Regions from separate parts of the Pseudomonas sp. RP-B7 genome, predicted to be linked through region 1. Evidence: riboswitches for the same ligand, from Rfam matches in the RefSeq annotation. Region 1 holds a riboswitch; each other region holds the start of a gene.

Region 1 (5,387 bases):
AACCGACCGCCACTACCAGGTTGCCACCTGTGGTAGAGAGCACGCGCTGCCAGCCGTCTTCCGGCTCCCAGGCTTCGGCGTCGTGGGTATGGGCAGCGGTGCCGGCGGTATGCTCGTGCATCACCTCGGCAGGGGCTTTTTCAAAGGTTTCCGCCTGCAAAATCAGCGGGGCGACCCAGAAACTTTGCAGCAGGGTCAGCAGCAGGGCGGCCAAAAGTCCGGTGAACCCTGCGGTTTGCGCAATACGCTTGATCATGTCGGCAGGTCTCAATGGCACGGGAACGCGGCGCTGTGGCGGGTATCGTGGGCAGCGTTGTGCACCGCCTCGATATGCGAGAAACCGGCGAAATACACCAGGCACGCGCCGAGGATCGACGCACCGATGGCGGCGGTCAGGCGTTGGCTCAGGGTAGAGGTGCGGCTGGCGGAGTGCGAGGTGCTGCTGATGATCGACATGGCGCGTCCCTTTCAGGTGTCTGGGTGAAACGAGCGCATGAAAACCCCGCGAGCCAGGCACGCAGGGTTCTGAACAGCGCCCGCCCACCGCGGGTTTGTTATCTGATTTTTTCGGGCCGGTCTCCGGGCTTGCGAGGGGCTCAATGCCTGAAAACGTCGCCTTCCCATGCCTTGGGCACAGTGGATATGACGTTTCGCTCGCTTACCGTTGCGGGGGCAGCACCGGACTGTCATGCGTACATGAGTCACCGGTTTCCCGTTTCACCCTTTGCAGGGCACCCGAAACAAGATGTGTAGGAGAGCATGGGGGTGGGAGGGGAGTCAATTGGGATGTGGTTTTTGGTGGTGGTGGTGGTGGTGTACATATCCGTTTCTTCGGTAACGGCCGCTTATGGTTCCGCTCTTACAGCGGGTCACTTTGGAAAAGCCCCAAAGTAACCAAAGGGCTCTTGCCCCAACACTCGGCACCTCGCCTAGGCTCGGTGTGCCCTCACTCCGGCTTGAATCCGTGGGCCGCCGTCATGGGCCATCCCTGGCCCAGGACGGCTAACCCGGCGTCCTGCCGGGTTGCCCACGGATTCAAGCCTGCGTTCGGCCAGCGTGTTTAACGGGGCAAGTGAGATCAAAAGCCAGAGCGCGGCGGCCTTAGAGCCGACCGGTATTTTTTATGGTGTTCACCCTCGACTGTGGGATCTGGCTAGCCTGCGATGCAGGCGACTCGGTACATCAGACGCACCCAGTTGATGCCATCGCAGGCAAGCCAGCTCCCACAGGGGAACCCGCCCGCTTTCTCGATCAGGCCGGCTGTCAGGCCGCCCAAATCCATGTCGGATTAAGGGCGCACCGAGCCTGGGTGAGGTGCCGAGTGTTGGGGCAAGAGCCCTTTGGTTACTTTTGGGCTCTTTCCTAAAGTGAGCTGCCGTAAGGAGTCGCCGTTACCTAAATAACGGATATGTACACGAACCCAACCCCATCATTGACCATCCCCCAAGCACTGCGTAGCCTTGCACCCTCGAGGTTCTTCGGCCCAGGCCGAAGCTAAGAAGGGAACGCGGTCCAAGCCGCGGCTGCCCCCGCAACTGTAAAGGGTCCAGTTGACTGCCACGCCACTGCCGACAAGGCGGGAAGGCGCAGCCAGCGCCGGTCGCAAGACCTGCAAGCCCCAAGCCAGGAGACCTGCCTCGCAATCGATTTTTCAATTCAACCGGGCGGGGTGATCCGGTGACGAAATCCGCTGCTGCGCACTGTCGCAGGGCCTATCGTCCCGTATGCCCGCCCCCAAGGGCATCCGATGAAAACACTGGCCAAACTCCCCGTCACCATCGTTACCGGCTTTCTTGGCTCGGGCAAAACCACCTTGCTGCGCCATATGCTCGACAACGCCCAGGGCCGTCGCATCGCCGTGATCGTCAACGAATTCGGCGAGTTGGGCATTGACGGTGAAATCCTCAAGCAGTGCTCCATCGGTTGCACCGAAGAAGAAGCCAACGGCCGTGTCTACGAGCTGGCCAACGGCTGCCTGTGCTGCACCGTGCAGGAAGAGTTCTTCCCGGTGATGCGCGAGCTGGTTGCCCGGCGCGGCGACCTCGACCATATCCTCATTGAAACCTCCGGCCTGGCTCTGCCAAAACCCCTGGTACAAGCCTTCCAATGGCCGGAAATCCGTAGCGCCTGCACGGTTGACGCGGTGATCACCGTGGTCGATAGCCCAGCCGTGGCCGCCGGCACCTTCGCCGCATTCCCGGACCAAGTCGACGCCCAGCGCAAACTCGACCCGAACCTGGACCACGAATCGCCGCTGCACGAGTTGTTCGCCGACCAACTGGCCAGCGCCGACTTGGTGATCCTCAACAAATCCGACCTGATCAGCCCGGAAGACCTGGCCCGTGTGCGCCTGGAAGTCGCCGAAGAACTGCCGCCAGCCGTGAAGATCATCGAAGCCAGCAGCGGCCGTCTGCCGCTGGACGTGCTGATTGGCCTGGGCGCCGGCGCCGAAGAGCATATCGACGCTCGCCACAGCCATCACGATCATCACCACGAAGGTGAAGACGACCACGACCACGACGCCTTCGACTCGATTTCCATCGACCTGCCGCAAGCCGACGAGGCGCTTTTGCTCGACGCCCTGACCCAGTTGGTGGTGCAACACGGCATCCTGCGCGTCAAAGGCTTCGCCGCGATCCCGAACAAGCCGATGCGCCTGCTGATCCAGGGCGTAGGCACGCGTTTCGATAAGCACTTCGATCGCGCCTGGGCTGCCGACGAAGCACGCATCACACGTCTGGTACTGATCGGTCAGGACCTCGATGCGGCGGGTCTCGAAGCGCAACTGCGCGCTGCGCTCAGCGTTTAACCCATGCACCTGCTCAGGACCCAGCCCGGTGGTTTCGTCTCGGACGACAATATTGCCGACCTTGGCCAAACCCCCGCTGAACTGGTGATCCTGTGCAGCGGCGACTCCAGCCTGGCGCTGCTGGCCGAAGCGGCCCAGCAGTTGCCCGACGATTACCCGAGCCTGCGCCTGGCCAACCCCATGCAGGTGCAGAACCACGCCTCGGTCGACCTGTATGTCGACGAGGTGTTGCGCCACGCCAAGGTCATCCTGATCTCGCTGCATGGTGGCATCGGCTATTGGCGTTACGGTATCGAGCGTCTGGTGGAGCTGGCCGAACGCGGTGTACAACTGATCCTGGTGCCGGGCGACGATCGCCCCGACCCGGAACTCAGCGGTTTGAGCACCGTTGGCGCACAAGAACGTGATCGCCTGTGGCACTTCCTGCGCCAGGGTGGCTTGGGCAATGCGCTGGATTTCTATCGCTGCCTGGCCAGCGCTTACCTGGGGCGCGACTATGCCTGGGCCGAGCCGCAAACCCTGCCGCGCACGGCGATTTATCACCCGCACAAAGCCAACCCCCGTTTGAATGACTGGCAGGTGGATTGGCAGGCCGAGTTTCCGGTGGCCGCGGTGCTGTTCTACCGCTCTCACTTGCAGGCTGCCAATACCGGTTTTATCGATGTGTTTTGCCAACGCTTGCAGGCTGCGGGCCTGAACCCGTTGCCGATAGCGGTGGCCAGTTTGAAAGAGCCCGGCTGCCTGACGGTTGTCGAGGACCTGCTCGATGAGGTCGGCGCGGGGCTGATCCTGAACACCACCGGGTTTGCCCAATCCAGTCCGGAAGCGCCGCATTTGCGCCCGTTTCGCCGCAATATCCCGGTGATCCAGGCGATTTGCGCCCAAGACAACGAGCCGGGCTGGCAGGCCAGTGAACAGGGCCTGGGCCCGCGCGACTTGGCGATGCACATTGCCTTGCCGGAGCTGGACGGGCGCATCATCAGCCGGCCGATCAGCTTCAAGGATCTGGCCTGGCGCAGTGAGCGCAGCCAGTCGGATGTGGTGTGTTACCGCGCCGCGCCCGAGCGCATGGATTTTGTTGCCGAACTGGCGCGCCGTTGGGTCGAATTGGCACGGGTACCGAATGCGCAGAAACGCATCGCGCTGATCCTCGCCAACTACCCGACCCGCGACGGCCGTATCGGCAACGGCGTGGGCCTGGACACACCGGCGGCGGCGCTGAACATCCTGCGTGCCCTGCAAGCCGAAGGGTATCCGCTGCCCGCCGAATTGCCCCCGAGTGGAACGGCCCTGATCCATGACCTGCTCGGTGGCGTCACCAACGACCTCGACAGTATTGATCTGCGTCCCTGTCACCAAAGCCTGGGCCTGGACGACTATGAGGTGATGTTCAAACGCCTGCCCGAAGCCAATCGCCAGGCGGTTATTGAGCGTTGGGGCGCGCCCCATAACGATCCGATGTTCCGCGACGGCCGCATGATGATCGCCGGCCTGCGCCTGGGCCTGACTTTCGTCGGCATCCAGCCTGCGCGGGGTTATCAGGTGGACGCCAGCGCGGTGTACCACGATCCCGATCTGGTGCCGCCTCATGGCTACCTGGCGTTCTACTTCTGGCTGCGTCACACCTATGGCGCCCACGGCGTGATCCATGTGGGCAAGCACGGCAACCTGGAATGGCTGCCGGGCAAGGGCGTTGGCCTGTCGGAAAACTGCTGGCCCGATGCGCTGCTGGGGCCGTTGCCGAATATCTACCCGTTTATCGTCAACGATCCGGGCGAGGGTGCCCAGGCCAAACGCCGCACCCAGGCGGTGATCATCGACCACCTGATGCCGCCGCTGACCCGTGCCGAAACCTACGGCCCATTGCGCGACCTGGAACTGCTGGCGGACGAGTATTACGAAGCGCAACTGCTCGATCCTCGCCGCGCCCTCGAGCTGCAAAAGGACATCCTCAAGTTGGTGCGCGAAACCCGCATCGACCAAGAGCTTGAACTGGATAAAGCAGCTGACGCCGCCATCTGGCTCCCGCGCCTCGACACTTATCTGTGTGACTTGAAGGAGTCACAGATCCGCGACGGCCTGCACATTTTTGGCGAGTCGCCTGACGGCCGTTTGCGCATCGACACTTTGCTCGCGCTGCTGCGTATCCCCCGTGGTGATGGGCGCGGTGCGCAGTCGAGTTTGCTGCGGGTATTGGCCAAGGCCTTCGAGTTGGGCTTCGATCCGTTGGATTGTGCACTCGCCGAACCTTGGACTGGTCGCCGTCCCCTGGTGTTGCAGAAGATCGACCCGCAGTTGTGGCGTACCGCCGGCGATACCCGCGAGCGCCTGGAGCTCTATGCGGCGCGCTTGATCGAACAGGCTCTGGAAGGCCCGCTTGAGCAACTGGAGGAGCCTGGCTGGGAAGGCGTGAAGGCCGTCATTGAAAGCCTGCGCATCGTCGTTGCGCCGCGCCTGGATGCCTGTGGTCCGGCGGAAATGCGCGGCCTGCTGGATGCCTTGAGCGGTCGGTTCGTGCCGGCGGGGCCGAGCGGTGCGCCGAGTCGCGGGCGCCTGGATGTACTGCCCACCGGGCGTA
Region 2 (5,387 bases), on a different contig from region 1:
TTAGTACTGCTGGCCGTGGTCGCGTAAGCCATGCCGGTATCTACCTGGGCGATAACCAGTTTATCCACTCCAGCAGCCGTCGCAGTGGCGGTGTCCGAGTCGACAACCTGGGCGATAGCTACTGGAGCAAAACCTTCATCGAAGCCAAGCGTGCACTCGCCATGGCCCCGACGACGGTTACCGCTAGCAAGTAAACTTAAAGTGATACTTGAAGTTTGACGTGTAAGCGCTAGAATCCCTGGATATTGTTGTAAACCGTACGCGCGAGCTCTGCTTGCGCGTTCTGGTTTTCAGCGTTCGGCAGCGAAAGCCGCATCCAGACCAGGATTGTTCTGCACATGTCGACCTCGGCCCGCCTGATTCTTATTGTTTGCGCCGCGCTCCTCAGCGCCTGCGCCAGCCGTCCACCGCCCGCTCCCGTAGCGGTGAAGCCCAAGCCGGTGTTCAACTATTCCACCCAGAATTTCTCGCCTGTCGCCGAAGACGTGCTCTTTCGCGCGCTCGGCCTGGTCGGTACGCCTTATCGCTGGGGCGGCAACACGCCGGACTCAGGCTTTGATTGCAGCGGCCTGATCGGTTTTGTCTACCGCGATGCGGCCGGCATCTCCCTGCCACGCACCACCCGCGAACTGATCGTGATGCGCGCCCAGGATGTGAGTGAAGAGAACCTGCAAACCGGTGATCTGCTGTTCTTTGCCACCGGCGGCGGCTCACAGGTCAGCCATGCCGGCATCTATGTGGGCGAGGGCCGCTTCGTGCACGCGCCGCAAACCGGCGGCACGGTGAAGCTGGACACCTTGTCCAAGGCGTATTGGCAGAATGCTTACCTGAGCGCCAAGCGCGTGTTGCCAGGGAATCTGGCACGTAATCCCTGAGCTGACAGAGATCTGAATGTGGGAGCGGGCTTGTGTGGGAGCGGGCTTGCTCGCGAAGGCGCCGGATCAGACCACACATCTGTGACTGACACACCGCCTTCGCGAGCAAGCCCGCTCCCACATGGGTTTTGTGGTGGTCTGAAGCCTGTCTACTTAGCCGCCGACACCCGCCACACCTTATTTCCCACATCATCTGCCACCAGCAAATCCCCCTGCTGATCAATCACCACGCCCACCGGCCGGCCCATGGCTTTCTCATCTTTGTCGAGGAACCCGGTCAGCACATCCACCGGCTGTCCCTTGGGCTGGCCAGCCTCGAACGGTACGAAGATCACCTTGTAGCCACTGTGGGGCTTGCGATTCCACGAACCATGCTGGCCGATGAATGCGCCATTCGTGAAGGGGGCGGGCAATTTGCTGTTCTCGGCAAACGTCAGTCCCAGCGAGGCGGTATGCGGGCCTACGGCGTAGTATGGTGCAATCGCCTTGGCCACCAGGTCGAGGTTTTGCGGATTGACTCGCGCATCCACATGCTGTCCGTAGTAGCTGAACGGCCAGCCATAGAAGGCGCCATCCTGAACCGAGGTGATGTAGTCCGGCACCAGGTCGCTACCGATTTCATCGCGCTCGTTCACCGCCGTCCACAGCTTGCCGCTTTGTGGTTCCCAGGCCATGCCGTTAGGGTTGCGCAGGCCCGAGGCGAAAATGCGGTGCTGGCCGCTGGCGCGGTCTACTTCCCAGATCGCCGCCCGGCCTTCTTCTGCCTGCAGGCCGTTTTCACCAACGTTGCTGTTGGAGCCTACGCTTACATACAGCTTGCGGCCGTCTTTGCTCGCCACCACGTTCTTGGTCCAGTGGTGGTTGATGCTGCCGCCGGGTAGGTCGACCACCTTGGTACCGGCTGCCTTGATCGCGGTTGCTCCCGGTTGGTAGGGGAAGCGCAGCAGCTTGTCCGAGTCCGCCACATACAGATCATTGCCCACCAGGGTCATGCCGAAGGGCGAATTGAGGTTTTCAAGAAATACTGTCCGGGTCTCGGCGATGCCATCGTGGTCGGCATCGCGCAGCAACGTGATGCGGTTCGGGCTAGGCACACCTGCACCGGCTCGGCCCATGACCTTTTCCATCACCCAGCCACGAATGCCCTTTGAGTCATCGGGTTTGGGCGGCGCATTGGTTTCTGCCACCAGTACGTCGCCATTGGGCAGCACATACAGCCAGCGCGGGTGGTCCAGGCCCTCGGCAAACGCCGCCACCTGGGTGCCCGCGGCGGGAGTTGGCTTCGCACCCGCAGGCCAGCCGATGGCTGGCGCGATGTTTACCGTGGGGATCAGGGTCTTGTTCGGCTCCGGTAGCTTGGGGGAAGGCCCGGTTCCGTCAGACACTTGCAAGGTCGAACTTTCACCGCAGGCGGCGAGGGCGCCTGCGAACATGATCAGTAGGGCAAGTCGGGTCTTGTGCATGTTTTTCTCCTGGGTACCTGCAAGGGTAGAGGCATGCAGCGGTCCGATGGTTCAAGTGCGAAGCCGGCTTTAATTGACGCTCCACCCCCAACCCTCTACCCTTCGCGACTTGTTCCAGGTGCTCTGTGACCCACGGGTCGACCGAGTGAAACAGGGAAGCCGGTGAGTGAGCGCACTTGTACACAGTGCTGCCGCGATCCCGGCGCTGCCCCCGCAACGGTAAATGAGTCAAGACCCTGCTTTCTGCCACTGTATCGCCCCGCGATATGGGAAGGCGCAGCGTCGGCGATCGCCACTCATGAGCCCGGAGACCGGCCTGAAACATCCAACAGCATCACGGTGGGCGATGCTTGGCTGTCTGTTTTGTCTTTTTCCTGCCCGCCGTTTTTTGTCCAGCCCCAACGGAGAGCTGCCATGACCGATTCCCCTGAACGCGACGAACGCCACCTGGCGCGCATGCTGCGCAAAAAAGCCGTGATCGACGAGCGCATCGCCAACTCGCCCAACGAATGCGGTTTGCTGCTGGTGCTCACCGGCAACGGCAAAGGCAAGAGCAGCTCTGCGTTCGGCATGCTGGCTCGGGCCATGGGCCACGGCATGCAGTGCGGTGTGGTGCAGTTCATCAAGGGGCGCAACAGCACGGGCGAAGAGCTGTTCTTCCGCCGCTTCCCTGAGCAAGTGCGTTTTCACGTCATGGGCGAAGGCTTCACCTGGGAAACCCAGGACCGCCAACGTGACATCGCCGCCGCCGAAGCCGCCTGGGCGGTGTCCCGCGAGCTGCTGCAAGATCCCACCATCGGCCTTGTCGTCCTTGACGAACTGAACATCGCCCTCAAACACGGCTACCTCGATCTGGACCAAGTACTCAGCGACCTGCAAGCCCGTCCGCCGATGCAACACGTAGTGGTCACCGGCCGTGGCGCCAAGCCCGAGCTGATCGAAATGGGCGACACCGTCACCGAAATGGGCATGCTCAAGCACGCGTTCCAGGCCGGTATCAAGGCACAGAAGGGCGTCGAACTTTGAATCAGCCCCGTCATTGCCCGGCCGTCTTGATCGCCGCACCGGCGTCCGGCCAGGGCAAAACCACCGTCACCGCCGCGCTCGCCCGTTTGCACCGCAACCTGGGGCGCAAGGTGCGCGTGTTCAAATGCGGGCCGGACTTTCTCGACCCGATGATCCACGAGCGCGCCAGTGGTGCGCCGGTGTATCAATTGGACATGTGGATGGTGGGAGAGCAGGAAAGTCGTCGCCTGTTGTGGGAAGCCGCCGGCGAGGCAGACCTGATCCTCATTGAAGGCGTGATGGGCCTGTTCGACGGCACGCCGTCCAGCGCTGACCTGGCGCGCCACTTTGGCGTGCCGGTGCTCGGTGTGATCGACGGCACCGCCATGGCCCAGACCTTCGGCGCCCTCGCGCTGGGCCTGGCGCGTTATCAGCCGGACCTGCCGTTCGCCGGCGTGCTGGCCAACCGCGTGGGCACGCTGCGCCACGCACAATTGCTCGAAGGCAGTCTGACCGAAGGCCTGCGCTGGTACGGGGCGCTGTCCCGCGAGACCGGGATCGAATTGCCCAGCCGCCACCTGGGCCTGGTACAAGCCAGCGAACTGAATGACCTCGACCTGCGCCTCGATGCCGCCGCCCAAGCCCTGGGCAGCAGTTGCGAAGTCGCATTGCCGCCGCCGGTGACGTTCGCTGCGCCGCAGATCATTGAGGCCGAGCCGTTGCTCAACGGCGTACGCATTGCCGTGGCTCGCGACGAAGCCTTCGCCTTCACCTACGGCGCCAGCCTCGATCTGTTGCGGGCGATGGGCGCCGAGTTGCACTTCTTCTCGCCGATCCATGACCGCCAATTGCCTGACGCCGACAGCCTGTATCTGCCGGGTGGTTACCCGGAATTGCATCACCAGGCGCTGTCGGAAAACACCGCGATGCTCGATGCGATCCGTGCCCATCACGCTGCTGGCAAACCACTGCTCGCCGAGTGCGGCGGCATGTTGTACCTGCTGGACTCGCTCACCGATGTCGACGGCCAGCGCGCCGAGTTGCTCGGTCTGCTGCAGGGCGATGCCGTGATGCAAAAGAAACTGGCCGCCCTGGCCCTGCAAAATGTCGAACTGCCGGAAGGCACATTGCGCGGTCACACCTATCACCACTCCCTGACCAGCACCGACTGCACGCCGATTGCCCGTGGCGTGAGCCCCAACGGTGGGCGTGGTGCCGAGGCGGTTTTCCGACAGGGGCGGATGACGGCTTCCTACGTGCACTTTTACTTTCCGTCGAATCCGGCGGCGGTGGCGGCACTGTTTGCGCCAGACCGGGAGGGCGCTATCGCAGGCAAGCCAGCTCCCACAGGGGATCGCGTCGAAACCCAATCCAATGTGGGAGCGGGCTTGCCCGCGAAGAGGCCATGACCGACAACGCCTTCCCAGAGGCCGACCGCCAGGCCGTCTACCGCGCCATCGCCGAACGCCGCGACATGCGCCACTTCAGCGGCGGCACCGTCGCGCCTGAACTGCTGCAGCGCCTGCTCCAGGCCGCACACCAGGCGCCCAGCGTCGGCCTGATGCAACCCTGGCGCTTCATCCGTATCAGCGACCGCCAACTGCGTGGGCAAATCCAGCAACTGGTGGAAGAAGAACGCATCCGCACCGCCGAAGCCCTGGGCGAGCGCTCCGACGAATTCATGAAGCTCAAGGTCGAAGGCATCCACGATTGCGCCGAGGTATTGGTAGCAGCGCTGATGGACGACCGCGAGCGCCACATCTTCGGTCGTCGCACCTTGCCGGAAATGGACATGGCCTCGCTGTCCTGTGCCATCCAGAACCTGTGGCTGGCTGCCCGCGTCGAAGGCCTGGGCATGGGCTGGGTCTCGCTGTTCGAGCCCCAGGCCCTGGCCGACCTGCTGGGCCTGCCGCCCGGCGCCAAACCCCTGGCCGTGCTGTGCCTGGGCCCGGTCGCTGCGTTCTACCCGGCGCCGATGTTGCAACTCGAAGGCTGGACCGAGCCGCGGCCGCTGAGTGACATGCTGTACGAAAATTCTTGGGGA
Region 3 (5,387 bases), on a different contig from region 1:
TGCGCACCGCCGCCGTACTCTCCAGCGAGCCCAGGGCAAACGCACCCTGGGGCTCCTCCCCCGCCACCGTGGCGCGGGCCTCCTGCACCAGATCGAGAATGCGCCGCGCATAACCGAGGAAATTCCAGCCGGCCGGTGACAAGCGCAGGCGGCTTTTCTCGCGGATGAACAGTTCCACGCCCAGGTCCAGCTCCAGTTGCTTGATGCGGGTGGTCAGGTTCGACGGCACCCGATGAATCAACTGCGCGGCGGCGCTGATGCTGCCTTGCTCGGCAACGGCCTTGAAGATTTCCAGCTGCACCAGATCCAAGTCATTCTCCAATCGTGAATGTATTGCTCAATATTATTCAGTTTCCAGAAAAGAACCAGCCCCGTAACCTGAACTCAACTTATCCCTTGCGCAGGACGGTGCCATGAACGCAACTACCCACGCCCTCTCGATCAACCCGGCCAACGGTGAAACGGTCGGCAGCTACCCGTATGAAAGCGAGTCGCAGCTGAACGCCGCCCTCGACCGTGCCACCGCTGCCTTCCGCACCTGGCGCCACCAGCCGCTCAGCCAGCGCGCCGAACGGCTGCTGGCCCTGGCCGCCGCCCTGCGCGAACAAGCCGAAGAGATGGCGCAGATGATCACCCTGGAAATGGGCAAGCCCATCGCCCAGGCCCGCGCCGAAATCGAAAAATGCGCCCAGCTCAGTGACTGGTACGCCGCCCAGGGCCCGGCCATGCTCGCCCCGGAGCCGACCCTGGTGGACAACGGCAGCGCCCATATCGAATACCGCCCACTGGGCCCGATCCTCGCGGTGATGCCGTGGAACTTCCCGGTCTGGCAAGTGCTGCGCGGCGCCGTGCCGACAATGCTCGCCGGCAACACCTACGTGCTCAAGCACGCGCCGAACGTGATGGGCAGCGCCTACCTGATGCAGCAGGCATTCAAAAAAGCCGGCTTTGCTGAAGGCCTGTTCGAAGTGATCAACGTGACGACCGACGGCGTATCCAAAGCCATCGCCGACCCGCGCATCGCCGCCGTCACCCTCACCGGCAGCGTGCGCGCCGGTATGGCCATCGGCTCCCAGGCCGGTGCCGCGCTGAAAAAGTGTGTGCTGGAACTGGGCGGCTCCGACCCGTTCATCGTGCTCAACGACGCCGACCTTGACGCCGCGGTGCAAGCCGCCGTGATTGGACGCTTCCAGAACAGCGGGCAAGTCTGCGCCGCTGCCAAGCGTCTGATCATCGAAGCCGGCGTGGCCGAAGCCTTTACCGCCAAATTCCTCGCGGCCAGCCGTGCCCTGGTGATGGGCGACCCGACATCCGCCGCCACGTACATCGGCCCGATGGCCCGCTTCGACCTGCGCGACGAGCTGCACGGCCAGGTCCAGGCGACTCTTGAAGAAGGCGCGACCCTGCTACTGGGCGGCCATAAGGTCGCCGGTGCCGGCAACTACTATGAGCCGACCGTACTGGCAGGCGTCACCGACCAGATGACCTCGTTCAAACAGGAACTGTTCGGCCCGGTAGCCTCGATCATCACCGCCCGCGACGCCGACCACGCGGTAGCGCTGGCGAATGACAGCGAGTTCGGCCTGACCGCGAGCATCTTCACCACCGACGCGGCGAAGGCGCGGGATCTAGCCAACCGCCTGGAAACCGGCGGGATTTTCGTCAACGCCTTCAGCGTGTCCGACCCTCGGGTGGCGTTTGGCGGGATCAAGAAAAGCGGCTTTGGCCGTGAACTGTCACACTTCGGCGTGCGGGAATTCTGCAACGCGCAGACCGTGTGGCTGGACCGCAAATAACCCCCCGGCCGGGCTAACACCCTTGCCCCGCGCTGGGTGGCGAAGCCGCCCCAAATCCAGACAACCCGGTGTATCAGAAAGACCGAGGTGCCTGGGTTTGGGGCGGCTTCGCCACCCGGCGCGGGGCAAGCCCGCTCACTACAGACCGTTGGTCACTGGGTATTGATGAAGTGAAATTGCGCCCGGGCCTGTTCAACCGCGTGGCGCACTTTGTCCTGCTGCGCCTCACTGCCCGCGTAGTAGATATTCATCCCCTGCAAACCGAGGCCTTCGCAGGCGTTCTCAACAACCGCCACGTCGATTGAACTGCGCGCCCCAATGATCAAGAACCCACTGTCGCCCAGGCGCTGGGCGTTGAGCAGTTCTTGCCTGAGTTGGCCGGCATTCGCGCCGCCGCCCAGGACAGTCGCCAGCATGTCGCCGATCACACCATGGCTGGCGATCTTGACGCTGTGCAAACGCACCTTGTTGGCGCCGGCAGGCAGCGACATGACATGGGCAGTGGCGGCCTCGTCGAAAATCTGCGATTCGCTTTTACCCTGGGTCGCACAACCGGCGAGCAGGGTGATCAGGGCGAGGGCGACTAAACGTTTCACTGTATTTTCCTTGTATGGGGCGGTTCCGTGGCCGCGCATCATAAGAGACACGCGCCCTCACGTCCAAGATCGACTACCATACCGCGCCGGTTCCCCAACGGGACTAATAGGGAATCCGAAGCGCGGCCACCCGCGCCAATCGGAACTGCCCCCGCAACTGTAGGTGCTGAGCCTGCTCCCCACTGCCACTGGACGCTGTCCGGGAAGGCCGGAGCGTGGCGATGACGCATCAGTCAGGAGACCTGCCGGCCAAGCGTTATCACCAACCGGCGGGGTGTCCGGGAAGGGCATCCCTGGCCTGCCGGACCGGCAGCGTTCATGGCTGTATTTCCACTACCGTACCGCCCCAGCTCCCTGTACGGTCCCAACGGAGATTGCCCCATGCTGCCACGCATTACCGCCCTGCTCACCGGCCTGAGTGTTTGTGCCCTGGCCCACGCCGCGCCGACTGACTACCCGCTGACCCTGGAAAACTGCGGCAGCACCCTCACCTTCCAGCAAGCGCCGGCGCGCAGCGTGACCATCGGCCAGGCCGCCACCGAGATGCTTTATGCGTTGGGCGTGGGCGACAAAGTGGTCGGCACCTCACTGTGGTTCAACAGTGTGCTGCCGCAGTTCAAGGCACAGAACGAGCGCATCGAACGCCTGGCCGACAATGAGCCGAGCTTCGAAGCCGTGATCGCCAAGCGCCCGCAGTTGGTGGCCGCCGAGCTGGAATGGGTGGTCGGCGCACAAGGCGTGGTCGGCACCCGTGAGCAATTCCACGAACTGCAGATCCCCACCTACCTGCTGCCCTCCGACTGCGAAGGCAAGGACAACCTGGTGGGCGCCGACGGCACGCGGCTGGAGCCGTTCCGCATCGAGACCATCTACAAAAGCATCAGCCAACTGGCGGCGATCTTCGATGTGCAGGACCGCGGTCAACAGCTGAACGACGAACTCAAGGCGCGCCTGGCCAAGTCCGTCGCCACCGTGCGGAGCAAGGGCCTCAAGCAGGCCAGCGCACTGGTGTGGTTCTCCAGCGCCGAGCTGGCCAGCGACCCGTATGTCGCCGGGCACAAGGGCATTCCCGAATTCATGCTGCAAACCCTCGGCCTGCGCAACGTGGTGCAGTCCGATGAAGAATGGCCCGCCGTGGGCTGGGAAACCATCGCCAAGGCCAACCCGACCTTCCTCGTCATCGCCCGCATGGACCGCCGCCGCTACCCTGCCGACGACCATGAAAAGAAACTCGCCTTCCTGCGCAGCGACCCGGTCACCCGCAACATGGATGCGGTAAAAAACAACCGCATCATCATCCTCGACGCCCTGGCGTTGCAGGCCAGCATCCGCATGTTCGACGGCCTTGAGCAACTGGCCACGGCCATCGACGGCTACGACCTGCCGAAATGATTCGTGCCCTCCTCGCCCTGGCCCTACTCCTGGCCGCCGTGCTCGCCGGCGTGGCCATCGGCGAAACCGCCATCTCGCCGCAGGTCGTACTTCAGGTGCTGGCCAATAAACTGTGGGGCGCCGGCTACGTGCTCGACCCCATCGACGAAGGCGTAGTGTGGAACTACCGCCTGACCCGCGCGCTGGTCGCCGCCGCCTGCGGTGCCGGGCTGGCGACCTGCGGGGTGATCCTGCAATCGCTGCTGCGCAACCCGCTGGCCGACCCGTACCTGCTGGGCATCAGCGCCGGCGCCTCGACAGGTGCGGTGCTGGTGGCGCTGATCGGGGTGGGCGGCGGCTTGATTTCATTGTCGGCTGGCGCGTTTGTCGGCGCGATGGCGGCGTTTGCGCTGGTGATTTTATTGGCGCGGGCCAGCGGCTCGTCCAGCGGCACCGGGCAGATCATCCTCGCCGGCATTGCCGGTTCGCAGCTGTTCAACGCACTCACCGCATTCCTCATCACCAAATCCGCCAGCTCCGAACAGGCGCGCGGCATCATGTTCTGGCTGCTGGGCAACCTCAGCGGCGTGCGCTGGCCGTCGGTGTGGCTGGCGGTGCCGGTGGCGCTGGTGGGGTTGGCGGTGTGCCTGTGGCATCGCCGGGCGCTGGATGCGTTCACCTTTGGCACGGATTCGGCGGCGTCCCTGGGCATCCCGGTGCGCCGCGTGCAATTTGTGCTGGTGGGTTGCGCGGCGTTGGTGACGGCGGTGATGGTGTCGATTGTCGGCTCCATCGGCTTTGTCGGCTTGGTGATCCCCCATGCCGTGCGCCTGCTGCTCGGCACCGGGCATTCGCGCCTGCTGCCGGCCAGCGCGTTGGGGGGGGCGTTGTTCCTGATTGCCGCGGATGTGCTGTCGCGCACCTTGATCAAGGGCCAGGTGATCCCGGTGGGTGTGGTGACCGCGCTGGTAGGCGCGCCGGTGTTTGCGCTGATCCTGATCGGCCGGAGGAATGCGCGATGAGCGTGCTCAGTTGCCGTGGCCTGGGCTTCAGGGTGCGCGAAGCCGAGTTGCTGCGCGACATTCACCTGGAAGTGGAGCTGGGCGAGACCCTCGGTATCGTCGGGCCGAACGGTTCCGGCAAATCCACCCTGCTCAAGCTGCTCGCCGGGTTGCGTACCCCGGCGTGTGGCGACGTGCTGCTGGGCGGCCAGCGCCTCGGGCAGCTGTCGCGCCGCAGCATCGCGCAACAGTTGGCCGTGGTAGAGCAACAGGCCGACACCGATGACGCCATCCGCGTGTTCGACGCCGTGGCCCTGGGCCGCACGCCGTGGCTGTCGGCGCTGAGCCCGTGGTCGGATGCAGACGACGCCATCGTGCGCCAAGCCCTGCACGACGTGGACGCCACCCACCTGGCCCAACGCGCCTGGCGCAGCCTTTCCGGCGGCGAGCGCCAACGCGTGCACATCGCCCGCGCCCTGGCGCAACGGCCGCAGATCCTGTTGCTGGATGAGCCGACCAATCACCTGGATATTCAGCATCAACTGGCGATCTTGAAAGGCGTGCAAGCGCTGCCGGTGACGACGCTGATTGCCCTGCATGACCTGAACCAGGCGCTGACCTGT

The links. A riboswitch is a leader RNA that binds a small molecule or an ion and turns the genes downstream of it on or off. The one in region 1 is predicted to bind cobalamin.
Region 2: another riboswitch for cobalamin. It lies ahead of cobO (cob(I)yrinic acid a,c-diamide adenosyltransferase); the one in region 1 lies ahead of cobW (cobalamin biosynthesis protein CobW).
Region 3: another riboswitch for cobalamin. It lies ahead of OPU96_RS20600 (ABC transporter substrate-binding protein); the one in region 1 lies ahead of cobW (cobalamin biosynthesis protein CobW).

The regions. Positions count from the first base shown of each region.
Region 1 covers NZ_JAPFHC010000001.1:543,709-549,095, reverse strand. Annotated here, with positions in the region: gene OPU96_RS02375 (CbtA family protein) at 1-256, opposite strand, end outside; gene OPU96_RS02370 (CbtB domain-containing protein) at 268-456, opposite strand; cobalamin riboswitch at 554-754, opposite strand; cobalamin riboswitch at 1,455-1,654, shown strand; gene cobW (cobalamin biosynthesis protein CobW) at 1,748-2,809, shown strand; gene cobN (cobaltochelatase subunit CobN) at 2,813-5,387, shown strand, end outside.
Region 2 covers NZ_JAPFHC010000002.1:167,776-173,162, reverse strand. Annotated here, with positions in the region: gene OPU96_RS03595 (C40 family peptidase) at 1-194, shown strand, start outside; gene OPU96_RS03590 (C40 family peptidase) at 339-875, shown strand; gene OPU96_RS03585 (PQQ-dependent sugar dehydrogenase) at 1,025-2,338, opposite strand; cobalamin riboswitch at 2,438-2,672, shown strand; gene cobO (cob(I)yrinic acid a,c-diamide adenosyltransferase) at 2,753-3,364, shown strand; gene OPU96_RS03575 (cobyrinic acid a,c-diamide synthase CobB) at 3,361-4,752, shown strand; gene bluB (5,6-dimethylbenzimidazole synthase) at 4,749-5,387, shown strand, end outside.
Region 3 covers NZ_JAPFHC010000024.1:82,709-88,095, reverse strand. Annotated here, with positions in the region: gene ptrR (putrescine utilization regulator PtrR) at 1-310, opposite strand, end outside; gene OPU96_RS20610 (aldehyde dehydrogenase family protein) at 414-1,796, shown strand; gene OPU96_RS20605 (hypothetical protein) at 1,949-2,392, opposite strand; cobalamin riboswitch at 2,463-2,656, shown strand; gene OPU96_RS20600 (ABC transporter substrate-binding protein) at 2,774-3,784, shown strand; gene OPU96_RS20595 (FecCD family ABC transporter permease) at 3,781-4,785, shown strand; gene OPU96_RS20590 (ABC transporter ATP-binding protein) at 4,782-5,387, shown strand, end outside.